Regions from separate parts of the Mucilaginibacter sp. P4_A11 genome, predicted to be linked through region 3. Evidence: riboswitches for the same ligand, from Rfam matches in the RefSeq annotation. Region 3 holds a riboswitch; each other region holds the start of a gene.
What was found. A riboswitch is a leader RNA that binds a small molecule or an ion and turns the genes downstream of it on or off. The one in region 3 is predicted to bind cobalamin.
Positions count from the first base shown of each region.

Region 1: another riboswitch for cobalamin. It lies ahead of AC1DUD_RS00850 (TonB-dependent receptor plug domain-containing protein); the one in region 3 lies ahead of AC1DUD_RS30145 (TonB-dependent receptor plug domain-containing protein).
Region 2: another riboswitch for cobalamin. It lies ahead of metE (5-methyltetrahydropteroyltriglutamate--homocysteine S-methyltransferase); the one in region 3 lies ahead of AC1DUD_RS30145 (TonB-dependent receptor plug domain-containing protein).

Region 1 is NZ_JBFUHE010000001.1:185,831-191,661, forward strand. Features, by position in the region: gene AC1DUD_RS00835 (hypothetical protein) at 1-145, shown strand, start outside; tRNA gene AC1DUD_RS00840 (tRNA-Ala) at 312-385, opposite strand; gene AC1DUD_RS00845 (cryptochrome/photolyase family protein) at 631-2,049, opposite strand; cobalamin riboswitch at 2,169-2,369, shown strand; gene AC1DUD_RS00850 (TonB-dependent receptor plug domain-containing protein) at 2,472-4,556, shown strand; gene AC1DUD_RS00855 (YncE family protein) at 4,559-5,701, shown strand; gene AC1DUD_RS00860 (cell surface protein) at 5,731-5,831, shown strand, end outside.
Region 2 is NZ_JBFUHE010000010.1:15,837-21,667, reverse strand. Features, by position in the region: gene AC1DUD_RS19235 (MFS transporter) at 1-701, shown strand, start outside; gene AC1DUD_RS19230 (MFS transporter) at 799-2,163, opposite strand; cobalamin riboswitch at 2,389-2,581, shown strand; partial or broken gene metE (5-methyltetrahydropteroyltriglutamate--homocysteine S-methyltransferase) at 2,754-5,078, shown strand; gene AC1DUD_RS19220 (cysteine-rich CWC family protein) at 5,261-5,506, shown strand; gene AC1DUD_RS19215 (SRPBCC family protein) at 5,572-5,831, opposite strand, start outside.
Region 3 is NZ_JBFUHE010000026.1:48,318-54,148, reverse strand. Features, by position in the region: gene rplT (50S ribosomal protein L20) at 1-101, shown strand, start outside; gene AC1DUD_RS30155 (SRPBCC family protein) at 213-947, opposite strand; gene AC1DUD_RS30150 (serine hydrolase) at 1,013-2,341, opposite strand; cobalamin riboswitch at 2,315-2,510, shown strand; gene AC1DUD_RS30145 (TonB-dependent receptor plug domain-containing protein) at 2,631-4,583, shown strand; gene AC1DUD_RS30140 (DUF6580 family putative transport protein) at 4,636-5,208, shown strand; gene AC1DUD_RS30135 (SIR2 family NAD-dependent protein deacylase) at 5,294-5,831, shown strand, end outside.

The DNA.
Region 1 (5,831 bases), on a different contig from region 3:
AATTATAGCCCTTTTTGTGAGGCTATGGACACCGGGAGATTTTAGCTTTTGGATTGCTTTTTTATGCGGTGTCGGTGTCGTAATTATCACTCCGCTGATTTACTATACAACGAGAAAAATTAAAAAAGCTTATGTTGGTCACTAATGGCTTGGTTTGTAAGAGTTCTGCTTTGATAACAGTGAAGACTTGACTGAAATTTGGCGTAATTAATGTCAATTAGCTCGTTATACTATACTGTTTTAAATTATTTCATGTTTTACCAGAAACAAAAAAGGCCTTACGATTTTTCGTAAAGCCTTAATTATCAAAGTGGAGAATATCGGAGTCGAACCGATGACCTCTTGCATGCCATGCAAGCGCTCTAGCCAGCTGAGCTAATCCCCCGTATTGGGTCGCAAATATATTATAAGTTGTAAACATTTGAAGCATAAAATCTACTTTTTTTGAAAAATGAGTAATCCATTTAAAAATGAGCTTCAAAATAGATGTGATTTAAATTTAGATAATTCATTTACAGGAATTTATGAATTGTTATTAATAGTGAACCTGTTTGTCAAGTTGGCTCAGGAACTTTTCGGCGTCATTTAAATGCTTATTTTGCTTTTCTGCGGGCATTTTATCAAATGTTTTTACCAGCATGCCCAGGCGCGGATTTTGCAGAAAAAAATTCCGGTGTACGTGCATAAACCGCCAGAATAAGCCGTCCCAGGTTTCCTGCCATTCACCTTTTTTCCAATCGCCCATTTTAATAAATAATTGCTGCCGCTAATGTAGGGTTTGGTCATCATGAGGCCGCCATCGGCAAATTGGGTCATGCCGTAAGTATTGGGCACCATTACCCAATCGTAGGCATCTGCATACATTTCCATAAACCACCGGTAAACATCATCGGGATGGAATTCGCACAGTAAAAAGAAGTTTCCCATAACCATTAAACGCTCAATATGATGTGTGTAGCCGGTAACCAAAACTTTTTTAATTACCACATCAACAGGATGTATCCCCGTATTGCCTTGCCAAAATGATTGAGGTATACGGCGTTTAAATCCCCAGTAATTTTTGATACGCTGTCTTACCCCTTCACGCTCATAAACAATGTGTATAAATTCGCGCCAACCCATGATCTGCCTTATAAAACCTTCTAAAGAATTTAAGGGAATATCCGAATCGGCAGCTACATCCAGGGCTTTATCAATTACCTGTTGCGGATTAAGAAGGCCGATGTTGAGCATGGGGGTTAACACCGAATGATATAAGAAACTTTCATTAGCCACCATTGCATCCTCATAAATGCCAAAATCATGAAGGCGTTGCTGCAGGAAATTTTCGAGCCAGCATTCAGCTTCATCATACGTGGTTGGATAAAACCCGCCCAGGTTGCCAAAAGGCGATGCTGTGCTGCCGTAGTTATCAGGGAAATGTGTATCTACATAAAGTTGTGCTTCTTTCAGATATTCGTTTTCCGGTGGAACATCAAGCAGGGGCACCACCTTGTTCTTGGGAAATTTAAGTCGGTTTTCACTATCATAGGTCCATTTACCACCGACTGGCTTTCCATTACGCTCAAGTAAAACTTTACGCTGTTTGCGCTGGTCTATATAAAAGTCGGTCTGATAATAGGTTTTCTTTTTGTCGAAGAAATCAGCTACTTCATCAACGCTGTTTAGAAAATTGGGACTTTGATATTTGTGGAGTTCCACGTTATGTTTTTCGCAACTACTGTTCAGTCTTTTTTCCAGCCAGTTGTCGGCAGTATGCGTATAATAAATCTGTTCGATACCTTGCTCTGCCAATGACGTTATAAGCCAGCGTACATCGGCGCGTGGATCTTGGGCATCAATATAATTAACCGCTATTTTACCGGCCGACAGGTGATCAGCATAAAACTTCATTGATGCCCGGTGGAGTACAATCTTTTTTTTATTGAAATTGTATTGGTTAAAAAACAGCGTTTCTTCCATAAGGTAAACCTGCCGGGATTGCTTTACTGCGGGATGATGTTTAAATAGCTGGTGCGGAAAAATGAGTGTAACGCTGTTTTCTGACATACATAAACAATAAAATATAGTCAGCTATGTTTGCATTATCTTATTGTATTTTACTACCTCATTAGCGGTGTAATACCCTTGTTGCAAACTGCAACTTGTTTAATTAAACTTTTAATATATACCTTTGCCCTGCTTTTGGTTCGCGGATAATTAACGCCCGCGATTAAAAGGGAACCCGATGTAAATCCGGGACTGTCCCGCAGCTGTAAGCTCCATAACACCGAAGCCCATTCTTATTGTCACTGTTCCGATATGTTCGGAATGGGAAGACAGGGCCGGGGGGAGTAAGTCAGAAGACCTGCCACCAGCACATATTAATTCATAGCTTTCGGGGATTGAAGCTGGAATGAGGATACCTTTCGTGTATTTCATTTTTTGTAATTCGTTCTGTTTGCTGTGAGGTTTTTTAACCCACAACACTCATGAAATTAACTGTGCGCCACACGTTCGCAACGCGTAATGGCTGTATCAAAGGTTTATTATGGCTTGTTTCCTTTGGGATAACAACAGCTTGCAGTTGCCTTCAAGTTTCGGCGCAATCCCCGGTTCATAAAAAAGATACTACCCAAACAGATTCTGTTAAGATCAATCACCTTAAACAGGTGGAGATCCGTGCCGTCAAAACCGACATCCGCAATACATCCCCCACTCCCGTACAGGTTTTAAAAGGCGATCAGCTACAGCGCCTCAATAGTTTTTCTGTGGCCGATGCCATGCGCTTTTTCACCGGCGTTCAGCTTAAGGATTACGGGGGAGTAGGCGGTTTAAAAACCATCAATGTGCGCAGTTTGGGCACCAATCATGTTGCCGTATTTTATGATGGCGTACAATTAGGCAACGCTCAAAACGGGCAGGTTGACCTTGGCCGGTTTTCGTTGGATAACATTGAGGAGATAGATCTTTACAACGGTCAACGAAGCGAGATCTTTCAACCGGCCAAAGCCTTCTCGGCGGCAAGCACCATATATCTGCAATCGGCAAAGCCCAAATTTGAGCCGGGCGAGCATACCCACATCCGCATGAGTTATAAAACCGGGTCGATGGGTTTGTTAAATCCGTCCTTGCTGTGGCAGCAGAAGCTCAATGATAAAATCAGCAGTACTATTAGTGCCGAATATATCCAATCAAACGGCCGGTACAAATTCAGGTATACTAACGGGGTGTATGACACAACCGCGGTGCGCAACAATGGAGATATAAAAGCCTACAGAGTAGAAGCTGGTCTTACCGGCAGTACGGCCGATAGCGCCAGGTGGGCAGTGAAAGCATACAGCTATATTTCAGATCGGGGTTTACCGGGAGCAATTGTTGCCAACAAATTCAATTATTCACAGAGGCAGTGGGACCGCGACCAATTTATCCAGGCCAATTATGAAAGCAATACGGCTAACCGATATAGCTTTAAAGCGGTAGCCAAATATAGTGACAACTACGAACGCTACCTGGATCCGGAATTTGTGACTACCACAGGTTTCCTGGATAACCGCTTTTACCAGCATGAACTTTATACTTCTATAGCCAACCGTTACCGCATTTTGCCGGTTTGGGATATCGCGCTCTCCGTCGATTTCCAAATGAACAATCTCGACGCTAACTTATACCGTTTCCCGTATCCAACCCGCTACACAGAACTGGTTTCAATGGCTTCGCAGCTTAGGGTAGGAAGGCTTAATTTGCAGGCATCACTACTTGGTACTTTTGTTAATGATCAGGTAAAGGAATATACCGGGGCGGGGCGTAAAACAGCCTATACGCCAACAGTAACTGCCGGATGGCGCTTGCTTGACAATAACGACCTGATGCTCCGGGCATTTTATAAAAACATCTTCCGGTTGCCCACTTTTAATGATCTTTATTATACGCTGATCGGAAACACCCTGCTTAAACCTGAATACGCTAAGCAATACGATGTTGGCTTTACCTATAACCATGAGTTTAAAAACCGGTTACTTCAGTCGTTTTCTGTACAGGTTGATGCTTATTATAACCAGGTAAGGGATAAAATTATAGCTGTTCCCGGCCTCAATTTGTTCAGATGGGTGATGTACAATGTGGGCGATGTGCACATAAAAGGAGCGGAGATCAATATCCAATCCGGATGGAATATTGCTGATGAGCTTACTATCACTGCCGGGCTCAATTACACCTATCAACAGGCTTTTTATAAAGAAGGGGGTATTACCTATCGCTATAATATTCCTTATGTGCCCATGCACAGCGGCTCGTTCACTTTAGGGGCAGATTATCGCCGGTTCCAATTCAATTACAGTTATTTATATAACGGACTTCGTTACGATGAGCAGAGTAATGATGTAAACCATGGTGATAATACAGTAGCACCCTGGTACACGCATGACCTTTCGGCAAGCTATCTCACCAAAATATATAAGCGTAAAACCAGGTTTACCCTCGAGGTAAATAACCTCCTGAACCAGGACAGGGAAATCATCTCCAACTTCCCGATGCCCCGGCGTTTTTATCGCTTCAAACTAAGCTATAATATCTAACCATGAAAACATCAAAAATAGCCCTATATCTACCCGTTGCCCTGTTTGTGGTATTGCTTGCGGCATCATGCCGGAAGGCACCGCAAGTAATACCTAAACAGGTTGAACAGATTGCTGCGCCGGATCCATCGAGTGTGATCAAAGGGATATACCTGCTTAACGAGGGTAATATGAACATGAACAAGGCCTCGTTAGATTTTATGAACTTCCGTACCGGTGTTTACGAGCGAAATATCTATAACGAAGCTAATCCCTCCGTTACTAAAGGCCTGGGCGATGTGGGCAATGACATCGGTATCTACGGTTCAAAGATGTATGTGGTGGTCAATATCTCTAATAAGGTGGAGGTGCTGGATGTAAAAACCGCGAAAAAGTTAGCCCAGATAGATATTACCAATTGCCGTTATGTAACCTTCCATAAAAATAATGCCTATGTAAGCGCCTATCTCGGCAAAGTTGGAGATCCTAAAGCCCCCAACGGCATCGTTGCCGAAATTGATACCACCAGCTTACAGATAGAGCGAAAGGTCACGGTTGGCCGCCAGCCGGAGGAAATGGCGATTGTTGGCGAAAAGCTTTACATAGCAAACTCAGGCGGTTATAGTCCGCCGGATTATGAGCGTACAGTTTCGGTAATTGATTTGGCCTCGTTCACAGAGCTTAAACGAATTGATGTGGCTATCAATCTCGACAGATTAAAAGCCGATAAATACGGCGATATCTATGTTACCTCGCGCGGCGATTATTATACGATTCCATCCAAGCTGTTTGTTATCGATACCCAAACCGATGCAATTAAAAAAACATTTGACATAGCTGCCAGCAACCTTTGGATAGATGACGATGCGGCTTATATCTACAGTACAGAATGGAGCTATCCGCAACAAAAAAACACCATTAGTTACACCATGCTCAATGTAAAGGACGAAACCATACTGAGCAGCAAATTTATTACCGACGGCACTGATAAAAAAATAGTAGTGCCCTATGGCATAGCCGTTAACCCGCTTACTAAAGACGTTTTTGTTACCGATGCCGGTAATTACGTGGCTTCGGGCACGCTTTACTGCTTCGACAAAAACGGGGTTATGAAGTGGAAGGTTCAGGCGGGTGATATCCCGGCTCACATGGCCTTTGTTTATTAATTCAATTCATTTTTAAATACAAACTCTTTATGAAAAAACAACAACTTAAACTGCTCGTGATATTAGGCGCACTAAGCGCCCTTACCTGGGTATCATGCAAAAAAGATAAAGTTACAGAAACCGGTCCGCA
Region 2 (5,831 bases), on a different contig from region 3:
TTTTAGAATTGGTTTACGGCGGCGAATCGTTAAAAAACTATCATCCGTTTAAGGCAAAAAGCATTCTGCAGGTTTACCTGTCAACCATTAAAACCCGCGATTTTTCTTTGGGCCTGATCCTGATCTCGCTAAGCTATGCAATGCTGGTGGTTTACGGAATGAGCAGTCCTTTTATCATTGAGCACGTATTTCATTTTTCGCCGGTGGTAACTGGCTATTGTTCGCTGCTTTCGGGGGTATCACTCATGGCGGGCGGCATTATTTCCAAAACCCTGATTAAAAAACCGCTCATCCAAAAAGTATCGATAGCACTTGCCTTACAATTAGGTTTTGCTGCTTTAATGGTGTTTACAGCAGGTATTAAAACAAATTTGTTTACGCTAATGGCCTTTACTGCTTTAGTTCACTTGTTATCAGGCTTTATATTCAATAATATATTTGCGTACTGTTTGGGCCGGTTTTCAAAAAATGCAGGCATTGCAAGCGGTGTAACGGGAGGTTCTTTGTATATAGTTACATCCTTTTTTAGCTATGGAATTGTTAACCTCATGGCTATCAAAAATCAGCAGCTCTTAGGAACCGCATATCTTTCATTCGCGATATTGGCAGCTGTTACCTTGTTACTTTTCATCAAAGCCAGGGCTTCGCACCAAAGGCAGCAGGAAACGGCTGTTACTTTAACCGCTGAAGTTGCTGTATAAAAATTGGTAATAAAGAAGTTTTATATCATCCGATAGATAAGTGATACCGACAATTACCTACCGGCTTCAATTATCTATTAGGATGATATTGCGGCTTTTACTTTCTTAAACCTCGGATCACCAAGATCATAGCAAAGGCTGTTAAGCCAATAGAGATTGCCGCGCTTTTGGATACGGCGCCTAAGATATTCAACGTACCACCGGCAGCCATGGCACCAAAAACAGCAACACCGATGGCGCCTGCTGTTTGCCTTGCCGTATTCAGGATAGCCGAAGCTGTTCCTGATAGTGTTTTATCCACGCTTGATAAAATACCATTGGTCATGGCAGGTACGGCAAGGCCCATACCCATCGGCAGGACCAGGAAGGGTAGGAAAAGCTGAATGTAAGGCGTATGCTGGTGCACTACAAATAAGCCTGCAAACCCAGCGGCAAACATGATCAGGCCCACAATAATAGGTTTACGGATCCCGTAGCGATTGATAATACGGCTGCTGATCACATTGGAAATTACAAAGCCTACAGTAAGCGGAAGAAATGCCAGCCCGGCCATAATGGAGGGATAATTAAGTACTTTTTGCAGGTAAAGGCTTAAAATAAAAACACTCCCATAATAAGACCCATTTAAAACGGCACCCAGCACTAATAACGCATTAAACCTTCCTGACCTGAACAGGTGGAAAGGCAGCATGGGATGCTTGACCTTGTTTTCAATCCATAGAAAGATCCCGAAAAGCAACAAACTCAAAATAAGTCCTCCCCAAATCAGCACATGGCCAAATCCAAACCTTGGTATTTCAATGATCACACTGATGAGGGTTGTAATGGATAGCATCCAGGTGATTTGTCCGGGTAAATCAAAGCTCCTTTTTGTCGTTTTTTCCGTTTGCTCCATTTTAAAACTCAGGATGTAACCAATGATGCAGATGGGAATGTTAACTATAAAAATGAAACGCCAGCTACTAAATGCTATCAGTAAACCACCAATTGTAGGGCCTGCCGCCATGGCAGAGCTTCCGGCGGCTGTCCACAAGCCAACAGCACGCGTACGTGTTTGCGGCATATGTGCAAACTGGTGATTGAGCAGTGCAAGAGAACTTGGTATCATCATAGCGGCCCCAATTCCCTGCGCCACACGGCAAATGATAAGTGTAATGGCATCGGGAGCTAAACCGCAGCCTGCTGATGCAATACCGAAGATGATCAAGCCGATCTGGAATATTCTTTTCGATCCTAAAAGATCGCCGAGACTGCCTGCCGACAACATGAGTACAGCAAAGGCGAGGGTGTATGCGTCAATTACCCATTGCAGGGTGCTGATACCGGCGTGATATGCTTTTGCAATTTCAGGTAAAGCAATGTTGACTATAGAAACATCAAGCTGTGCTACTACGAAAGCGAGACTGGTGGTTAATACCACCCAGGTAAATCCCGGTGGGTTTGAATGCGTTTTCTGACTCATAGAAGCAGCCAAAGTTAAGGATCAATTTGCATCGGGAATGGTACAATTCAACGGTTTATTAAGCTCACTTGCTTATTGACCGTTGTGTGACTTATGGTAGATAGAGGAGACCTGCTATCCGTCTTTCACAGAGTGCTTTATCAAAACATCATACTTTAACAAATAAATAACCTGAATATTCAGCGGGCATATCCCTATATTTGCCTTGATATAGTTCTTTACTTTACTTCATCAACCGGTATAGGTTTTACTTAATTGTAGATTAATAGGGAATCGTGTGCAAATCACGAACTGTCGCGCAACTGTAAGTAACACAAAAAAGTTTTTGCCAATGATACCCACTGATCGTACGTTGCGATTGGGAAGGGTGGTAAAAATGTTACAAGTCAGGAGACCTGCCTAATACTGAATTGACAGTGCTTTCGCGGTATGAAGCTTTGGTCAGGGTTATGATTGCTTGCTTGTTTGGGTTTATTACCCATAGTGATAGCCTGTACCCATATATTCTCTCCCTTTTACTTACCACAAAACATTGCGAAGCTTAGCTGAAAGGGCTTTTAACCGATTTATTCATTTAATCAATTAAAAGAATGCTAACGCAAAATTTAGGTTACCCGCGCATTGGTAGCCGGCGCGAATTAAAAAAAGTCTGCGAAAACTACTGGGCAGGCAAAACCGGGTTTAAAAATGTACTTACTATTGGTAAATACATCAGGGAAGAAAACTGGCTGCTGCAAAAAGAGGCCGGGATTGACCTGATCCCCTCAAATGATTTTTCGTTTTATGACCAGGTGCTTGACCACTCGTTGATGTTTGGCGCTATTCCCAAACGTTACCATGAGGTGATAAAGCAAAAGGGGAATACTGAGCTTGATCTGTATTTTGCTATGGCCCGCGGTTATCAAAAAGAAGGTTTGGATATTGTAGCCATGGAAATGACCAAATGGTTTGATACCAATTATCACTACATAGTCCCCGAGTTTTATAAAGATCAGTAGTTTAAACTCTTCTCAACCAAAGTTATCGATGAGTTTTATGAGGCCAAACAGTTGGGCATCACCAGCAAGCCGGTATTGATCGGCCCTGTATCGTACCTGTTGTTAGGCAAAAAAAAAGAAGCTGGTTTCGATAGGGTAGACCTGATCAAAAACTTGCTGCCTGTTTATGTTGATATTTTAAATAAGCTTAAAGCTTTAGGTGCCGAATGGGTGCAGTTTGACGAGCCATTTTTAGCGCTTGATTTAACCGAGAAACAACAACAGGCAATTAAAGATACCTACGCTCAATTGAGGAAAGAGTTTCCTTTCCTGAAGATAGTACTGGCAACCTATTTTGAACGCCTGGGTGATAATACTCAATTGGCTACAGCGTTACCGGTTGATGTTTTGCATGTGGATTTAGTTCGCGCACCTCAGCAATTAGATGAGGTGATAGCCCATCTTCCGCAAAAAACTATCCTCTCATTAGGTGTGGTTGATGGCCGTAACATCTGGAAAAACGACTTTATTAATTCGCTGGGTATTATAAAATACGCTAAAGACAAACTGGGTGCCGATCGTATCTGGATAGCTCCTTCATGTTCATTGATCCATTCGCCATGTGATCTTCAAAATGAAACCAATGAAGAAGTGCTTACTCCCGAAATTAAACAATGGCTGGCCTTTGCGCGGCAAAAGATAAGTGAGGTTGTGTTACTTGGAAAACTGTCGGCCGATGTGATTGGTGATAGCAGCCTGCATCAATTGGCTAAAAACCGGGAAGCAAATGAGGCCCGCCGCACATCGACGCTTATTCATGACGAAGTTGTTAAGCAGCGGGTAAACATCATCACCGAAAATGATGTACGACGTACAAGTACTTTTGCTGATCGTAAAAAACAACAGCAGCTTTTACTTGATCTGCCGCTTTTTGCTACCACAACTATTGGTTCATTTCCGCAAACAACTGAAGTTCGAAGCTGGCGCGCACGTTTAAAGAAAGGGGAATTAACCGCAGCCGAATATGATAAACTGATAGCCGAAGAAACCGAAAAGGCAGTAAAATGGCAGGAGGAAATAGGCCTGGATGTGTTGGTACATGGCGAGTTTGAACGCAATGATATGGTTGAATATTTTGGCGAGCAACTGGCCGGTTTCACCTTTACACAGAATGGCTGGGTGCAAAGCTACGGCAGCCGTTGTGTTAAACCGCCCATTATTTATGGCGATGTATCAAGGCCGGAAGCAATGACGGTAAAATGGTCGGCCTATGCGCAGTCCCTGACCTCGCAATGGATGAAGGGTATGTTAACCGGCCCGGTCACTATTTTGCAATGGTCGTTTGTACGTAATGACCAGCCGCGCTCGGAAACCTGTACGCAGATAGCTTTGGCTATCCGTGATGAGGTATGTGATCTGGAAAGTGCGGGTATCAAGATCATTCAGATAGACGAACCCGCCATTCGTGAAGGGTTACCGCTTCGCAGGGATGACAGGGCAAATTATCTCGACTGGGCAGTTAAAGCTTTTCGAATTTCGGCAAGCGGCGTTCAGGATAGCACACAGATCCACACACATATGTGCTATTCGGAGTTTAATGATATCATTAAAAGCATAGCCGATATGGATGCTGATGTGATCACGATAGAAACATCGCGCTCACAAATGGAGCTACTGGATGTTTTTGCCGATTTTAAATATCCTAATGAAATCGGCCCCGGTGTGTACGATATCCATTCACCGCGTGTACCAAATAGAGACGAAATGATCTATTTACTCAAACGTGCACAGGCCGTAATACCCGATGCCCAGCTTTGGGTGAATCCCGATTGCGGTTTAAAAACACGCGGCTGGGATGAAACTAAAAAGGCGTTAATAGAAATGGTTGAGGCTGCAAAAGCCATCCGCGAAAGCGTGATCAATAATGTAACTGCTTAATGATTTAACTGCAGTGCACCTCTCGAAGGTACACTGCAGTTTTATAGGTGTAAATGATATGACAAGTAAAAAAAGGATGTCATGCTGAACCATTCGAAGCATGGTGGGCAGGCCTCTGCGCGCGAGTCTTCGACGGGCTCAGACTGACAGCCCCGAAGAGGCGCCGGATTTTAATAATTAGTATGACAAAGCACGAAAATAAACACTGCCCGCGCTGTATGGAACCTTTTGAATGCAAAGTGGGCAGTATCCTGTTGTGCCAGTGCCAGGGTATCAGCTTCACTGACCAGGAACGCGATTATATCCGCTTAACATACCCTGATTGCCTGTGCCGCAAATGCCTGATGGTTATGAAACACGAGATCAGTACTACCGCAGTTCAGGGGAAAATGAAAACGATACTTGAAGCAATCAAAAAGGGGACTTAATATTACAAGTTTTTGATTGTAACCAGAAGCTTAGCTTTAAGCTTTGCGCCTTCTGCTTTTAGCTTCTATGCAATTTCTCCGGCTTCAAACAGTTCATCCAAACGCCAGTGCGAATCGTTTACCCCACGCTCCATACCCGATTGCAGCATACCGTCACGATCTGCAACAGATTGGAAAACAGACTGTATGGTTACCCTGGTACGATTGCCGGGTAAGGCTTCAAATCTTGCCGTTTCGAGTGTAACATGGCCGCTTTCATGTAATCCTTCAAACTCAAATGTTTGGATAATTCTTTCCGGTGAGGTTACATCATGGATCACCCCAT
Region 3 (5,831 bases):
AATTAGCAGCAAAAGAAATCGGTTTAAACCGTAAAGTATTAGCTGATTTAGCAATGAATCATCCTGATGCTTTCAAAGCCGTAATTGATGCAGTAAAATAATATCGCATTATCAATGCAAGAAAAAGGCCGCAATTTGCGGCCTTTTTTGTTTTATCTCCCCGGCTTTTGTGTCCTCACAAAAGTATTGCCTGCCTAATGAAGGGGCTACGATTATTTAATTATAATCACCTCGGTAAATTCATCCGCATCATTATTGATATCCATATACTGCTTAAAATTCTGGATATCTTTATCAACCATATTTTTGAATACAGGGTTTAGTATTTTAGCTATACCTGCGCCAACGCCGCCTGCCGGAGGCTGATAGCTGATCACCACATCAACAATGGTCCCATCTCCGTCAACAGTATCCTGAAACCGTACTTTACCGGCATTGTTGATCATGGAATCGGACAATGAGCTCCAGCCGATCATTTCATTAGGTTCGTCATGAACAATTTCGGCATGCCAGCTAACTGTTGCTACATTTTTAGGTAATTTCAATACCCAATGCGAATATTTTGAGTCGATGACCTCCACGCTTTCCAGGTGTTTCATAAACAACGGCAGGTTATCCAGCTTGCGCCAAAATTCATATACTTTTTGCCTTGGTTTATTTACAATGAACGAGGAGCGGATATTTACATTTATGGGATTGGTTGATAACTTGCCAATACGTTTGTAAAGTTCACAATGCCCGGTAATGCCCCGGTTTAACAGGTAACCACCTGCACCTATTTTCACGATGCTCGCAAACGGGTTTTTAAAAATGTTTTTAAAGCCTGAAAAACCGAGCTTCATGCCACCTGCTATAGAGCTAACGCGCTCGGGCCAATTCAGGTTTATGCGGTCATCACCATAAAGTACGGGGAAGTTGTCGGTATATTTTACTATTGTAGTTGCCATAGGTTTTTAAATAGTTATCGTTTTTAAAACACTATTGGTGCTACTAAGTTTGCTTAAAGTGAATTTTATTGCTTTTTGCTATAGGTAAATTTAAATTTAGTTAAATCGGGCAGGCGCTTTTTAGGGCGTTTTAATTCATATTGATATATCACCTGGCCAAGGTTTTTCAGGAAAGGCAGGCACACAGTAGCGTATTCATATTTATTATCGTTCAGTATCCCGTCCTCATTTGATTGCACAACGGCGCTGAGCATAAACTCCACCTTGTTTTTAAAATCTACAATATAGGCATTGTCGATATCGTAACCATAACTGTCACCAACTTTATTAAAGATCCTGATATAGGGGCTGATAACAGCTGTACTGTCTCCTCCATAAAACAGGAATTTGCAATAGGCAGGGAAATATTCGGGGCGGTTATAAGTGGGTTTAGTGTTTTCGGTAGGGAAGGTGCTCATGTAACGGTAAATGAAGCGATAGTCATCCTGCTCTAAATTAAAGCGCTGTGTCTTCGGGAAAGCTTCGGGGAACAGCAATCGTTTAAGTACGATCTGCTGATCGGCAAGGGAATAAACGTTCTTTTCAGAAAAATCGAGCGGTTTATTAACCATCCGGTCGCTGCTATCTAAATAAGCTTTGCCTTGCAGCATATTTTCCAGGAGCATAGGATAATTCAAAGCATCATATAGCGCCGGTTTGTGATAAACCAGTTTATCAGCGTCGTAAAAATCGACAGGATTGGTGTGCCTTGTACTTTCACCGGCATCGCCGATGGCTAACCTTCCTACAATACGTGTATGATTGAGATGGTATTTTTTAAGCTTTTGGTTGATCTCCGCCCGGCCTACAAATTCATATAGCCGGTTATAGGCATCGTTATCGCTTACCAGAAGGATCTTTTTAATGTAGTTTTCGACGCTTGGCAAACCTGTTGCGGATGATGTATCTGTCCTGACTTTAGTTTGGCCGGCAAATGAACAGTCAGTAATCATAACCGATTTTCGGCTTAAGCCTTTTGCCTTTAGCTCGTTTAGTTTTTCAAGCGCAAATATGGCTGTTGGAAGCTTTACGGTACTTGCCGGGTAAAAATAATGCTGCGCATTAAGGCGATAACTGTATGAAGTAAAATGGGGAACATTGTTTTTGTCCCTGTCTATCCGGGTATATAAGATCTGTACTTCGTTTTGTGTATGATGCTTCAGGATACCCGAAAATAGCTGCAGATGGCTATTTAGTAATCCTCTCAGAAAAACAGTGTCAGGCCCCTGGGCAAAACCGCAAAAGGCACTCATCATCAATAATAAAATACAGAAATGTTTCATCCTGATAAATATAGCTATGTAGTTTGAGGTTAACGGATACTTATTGTACTTTTGCAGCGCTTTAGGTTTCATTAAAATTGTTTAATGAATTAAAAGGGAATACGGTGTAAGTCCGTAACTGTCCCGCAGCTGTAAGCTCCGTAACCGTTGCCAAATCTATAAAGTCACTTTCTGAAAACAGGAGGGAAGGCCAGGCAAATGGGGAGTAAGTCAGAAGACCTGCCAAGGCATTATATGTTATTCATAGCTTTCGGGGATTGAAGCTTGAATGTGAATGCTCTTCAATTGGCGTGTTTTCATTTTGCTCATTTCCGTGTATGCTATTCAGGCTGCATTATTATTTTACACATATCAATCATACATGGAAAAAAAGTACGCTAAAATTACTTTGGGTTTCGGCTTATTAGCAGTTGGTTTATCGGCCAATGCTGCATACGCGCAGGATACCACACGCACATTAAATACGGTGGTAGTAACTGCAAGCCGTTCGCCTAAAAAACTGTCAGATATTGGTCGGGTTGTTACTATTATCTCTGCCGATGAGATCAATAAATCCCAAGGCAAATCATTGCCTCAATTACTAAATAATGTTGCAGGCATAACATTTTCAGGAGCGAACAACGCGCCGGGAATCAGTACATCAGTTTTCCTGCGCGGGGCATCATCGGGTAATACCCTTATCCTTGTTGATGGTTTCCCGGTAAATAATGCATCCGGTATAGACGGCAGTTATGATCTTAATGCCTTTTCGGTGGATTTGATAGATCATATCGAAATTTTAAAAGGAAGCGGCTCAACACTGTATGGCTCCGACGCGGTAGCCGGTGTTATCAATATCATCACCAAAAAGGCTAAAGAGCAGGGATTAACCGGCGGCTTGCAGTTAATGGGCGGCAGCTATAATACGTTTAAAGAATCGGCATCATTAATTGGACAGGTAAAAAATACAGGCATAGCCATTAATCTGTCAAATACCGATTCAAAAGGTTTTGCAGCAGCTACAGATACCACAGGCAAAGGCGGTTTTAAGAAAGATGGTTTTCATCAACGCTCTGCCAGTGTAAACCTGAGCCAAAACATATCATCTAAATTTATCCTGAACGGAAATTTGCAGGTAAGCCATAACACCGGCGATCTGCCATATGGCGCTTTTACAAATGATAACGATTACACCTACAAAAACACCTTCTTATTTGGCGGTGTAGGTGCAAAATGGATCTTACCTAAAGGTGACCTTAATGTGAACCTGTCGCAAAATACAGTTCAGAACGATTTTAATAACCTGCCATCTGATAATGGCGGAACCCACCAGGTTACGAAAAACACAGGCCGTATAACCAACGCCGAAGCTGTGTTTTACTATGAGTTGAATAAGTATCTGGATATTACCAGCGGCGCAGGCTTTAAATACAGTAACACCAGCCAGTATAGCTTGTTTGAATCAACCGCTTATCAGGGGGCACCGAGCATTATCAAAGCCGGTGATGCTGCCAATAACATATTCAGTGCGTATACATCGTTGTTTTTTAAATACGATATCTTCCATATGGAGTTAGGTGGCAGGTATAACAATCATAGCAAATACGGCGATAAGTTTACCTATACTATAAACCCGTCATTGTACCTTGCCGATCAGTTTAAGATTTTCGGTACAATAGCCTCGGCATTCAGGTCGCCTTCATTATACCAGTTGTTTTCGCAATATGGCAACCCCAAATTAAACCCTGAGATCACTACATCATATGAAGCAGGTTTTGACTGGGAAATTGTCAGGAACGAGCTTTCATTTAATACACAGTTTTTTAAGCGCAATACAAAAGATGTGATCTACTTTTTCTCTGAGTCGCAGCCACCTTATGATTCTTTCTATAAAAACGGGCAGGAGCAAAAAGACAAAGGTTTTGAAACCGAGTTAAAATATCATGCTAACAAAATACACGCATCTGTATACTACGCATATGTAACCGGCAAACTTACTGACGAAACAGGCTTGCAAACAAGCAATCTGTACCGCAGACCAAAGAGTACTTTTGGTGCTAACGTAAACTACGAGGTTTTAGCTAACTTGCAGTTTGGCGTTAATTACAAATATACAGGTAGCCGTACCGATCAGGACTTTTCAACCTATCCATCAAAAGTGATTACGCTGAAGCATTATAACCTGGTAGACCTGCATTTGGAATACAAAGCCACCAAACAACTGAATGTTTTTGGCGACCTGAACAATGTTTTGGATACTAAGTACGTAGACTGGTTAGGATACAACACACGCGGTATCAACTTCATGCTTGGTGCGCGGTATCAGTTCAATTAGTAATTTTTATTGTTCAGATATTATTAAGTAATTTTACGCCATATATAAAATCATGACCGCAAAAGATAACACCAACCGCAACCTGTTCCTGATCCTGATGATCCTGGTTGCTGCCGCTTTCAGGCTTTTAGCATTTAAGTATAAGGAATTGAGCAATTTTAACCCGGTAGGTGCTATTGCATTGTTTGGCGGTGCTTATTTTACATCGAAATGGAAGGGTTATGCAACAGTATTGCTTACACTGTTCACAACTGATATCGTGATTAATTACCTGTATACTTCAAAGTTAACTTTATGGTACGGCGGTGCCGCATGGGTGTACTTATGTTTTGCTTTGATGGTGCTGGTAGGTAATTTGCTTGAGAAAGTAAATGTTATCAATGTGCTTTTAGGTTCAATTGCAGCTGTTTTAATTCATTGGTTAATTACAGATCTGCCTTGGTTATATGGTACACTTTATCCGCATACCTTATCAGGTTATGGCGAATCGTTGGTTAAAGCAATCCCTTTTGAGCGCAATATGGCGCTTGGTACATTAGTATTCAGTGCGATACTTTTTGGCGGTTTTGAGTTGGCTAAGAGCAAGTACACTTTTCTGCAGGAAAAAAAGCAATTGGCTTTATAAGATAAATGAACTTAAATTTAAAGCGGATTGTTGAAAAACGATCCGCTTTTTTTATGGCCTATCCAGCCTGTCTACTCAAATCAATATGAAAAATATAGTAATACTAACCGGAGCCGGGATCAGCGCCGAAAGCGGCTTAAAAACCTTCAGGGACAGCGATGGACTTTGGGAGGGGTATAATATTGAAGACGTTGCCACACCCGAAGCCTGGGAACATAACCCGGTTATGGTGCAGCAGTTTTATAACGAGCGCCGTAAATCTGTGTTGGAGGCAAAACCCAATGCGGCCCATTACGCGCTTGCCGCGCTCGAAGAAAAATATAAAGTGACCATCGTTACCCAAAATATAGATGACCTGCATGAAAGGGCGGGCTCAACCAATGTGGTGCACCTGCATGGGATCATCACCCGGTCGCAATCAAGTATTAAACCTGAGCTTACTTATCCCATCGATGGCTGGGAAATTAAAATGGGAGAGAAATGCGAATTAGGCTCGCAATTGCGCGCGCATGTAGTTTGGTTTGGTGAAGCCGTGCCAATGATAGAAACGGCAGCTATGATCTGTGCTGGTGCCGATTTATTTATCCTCGTTGGATCCTCGCTGGCAGTTTACCCGGCAGCCG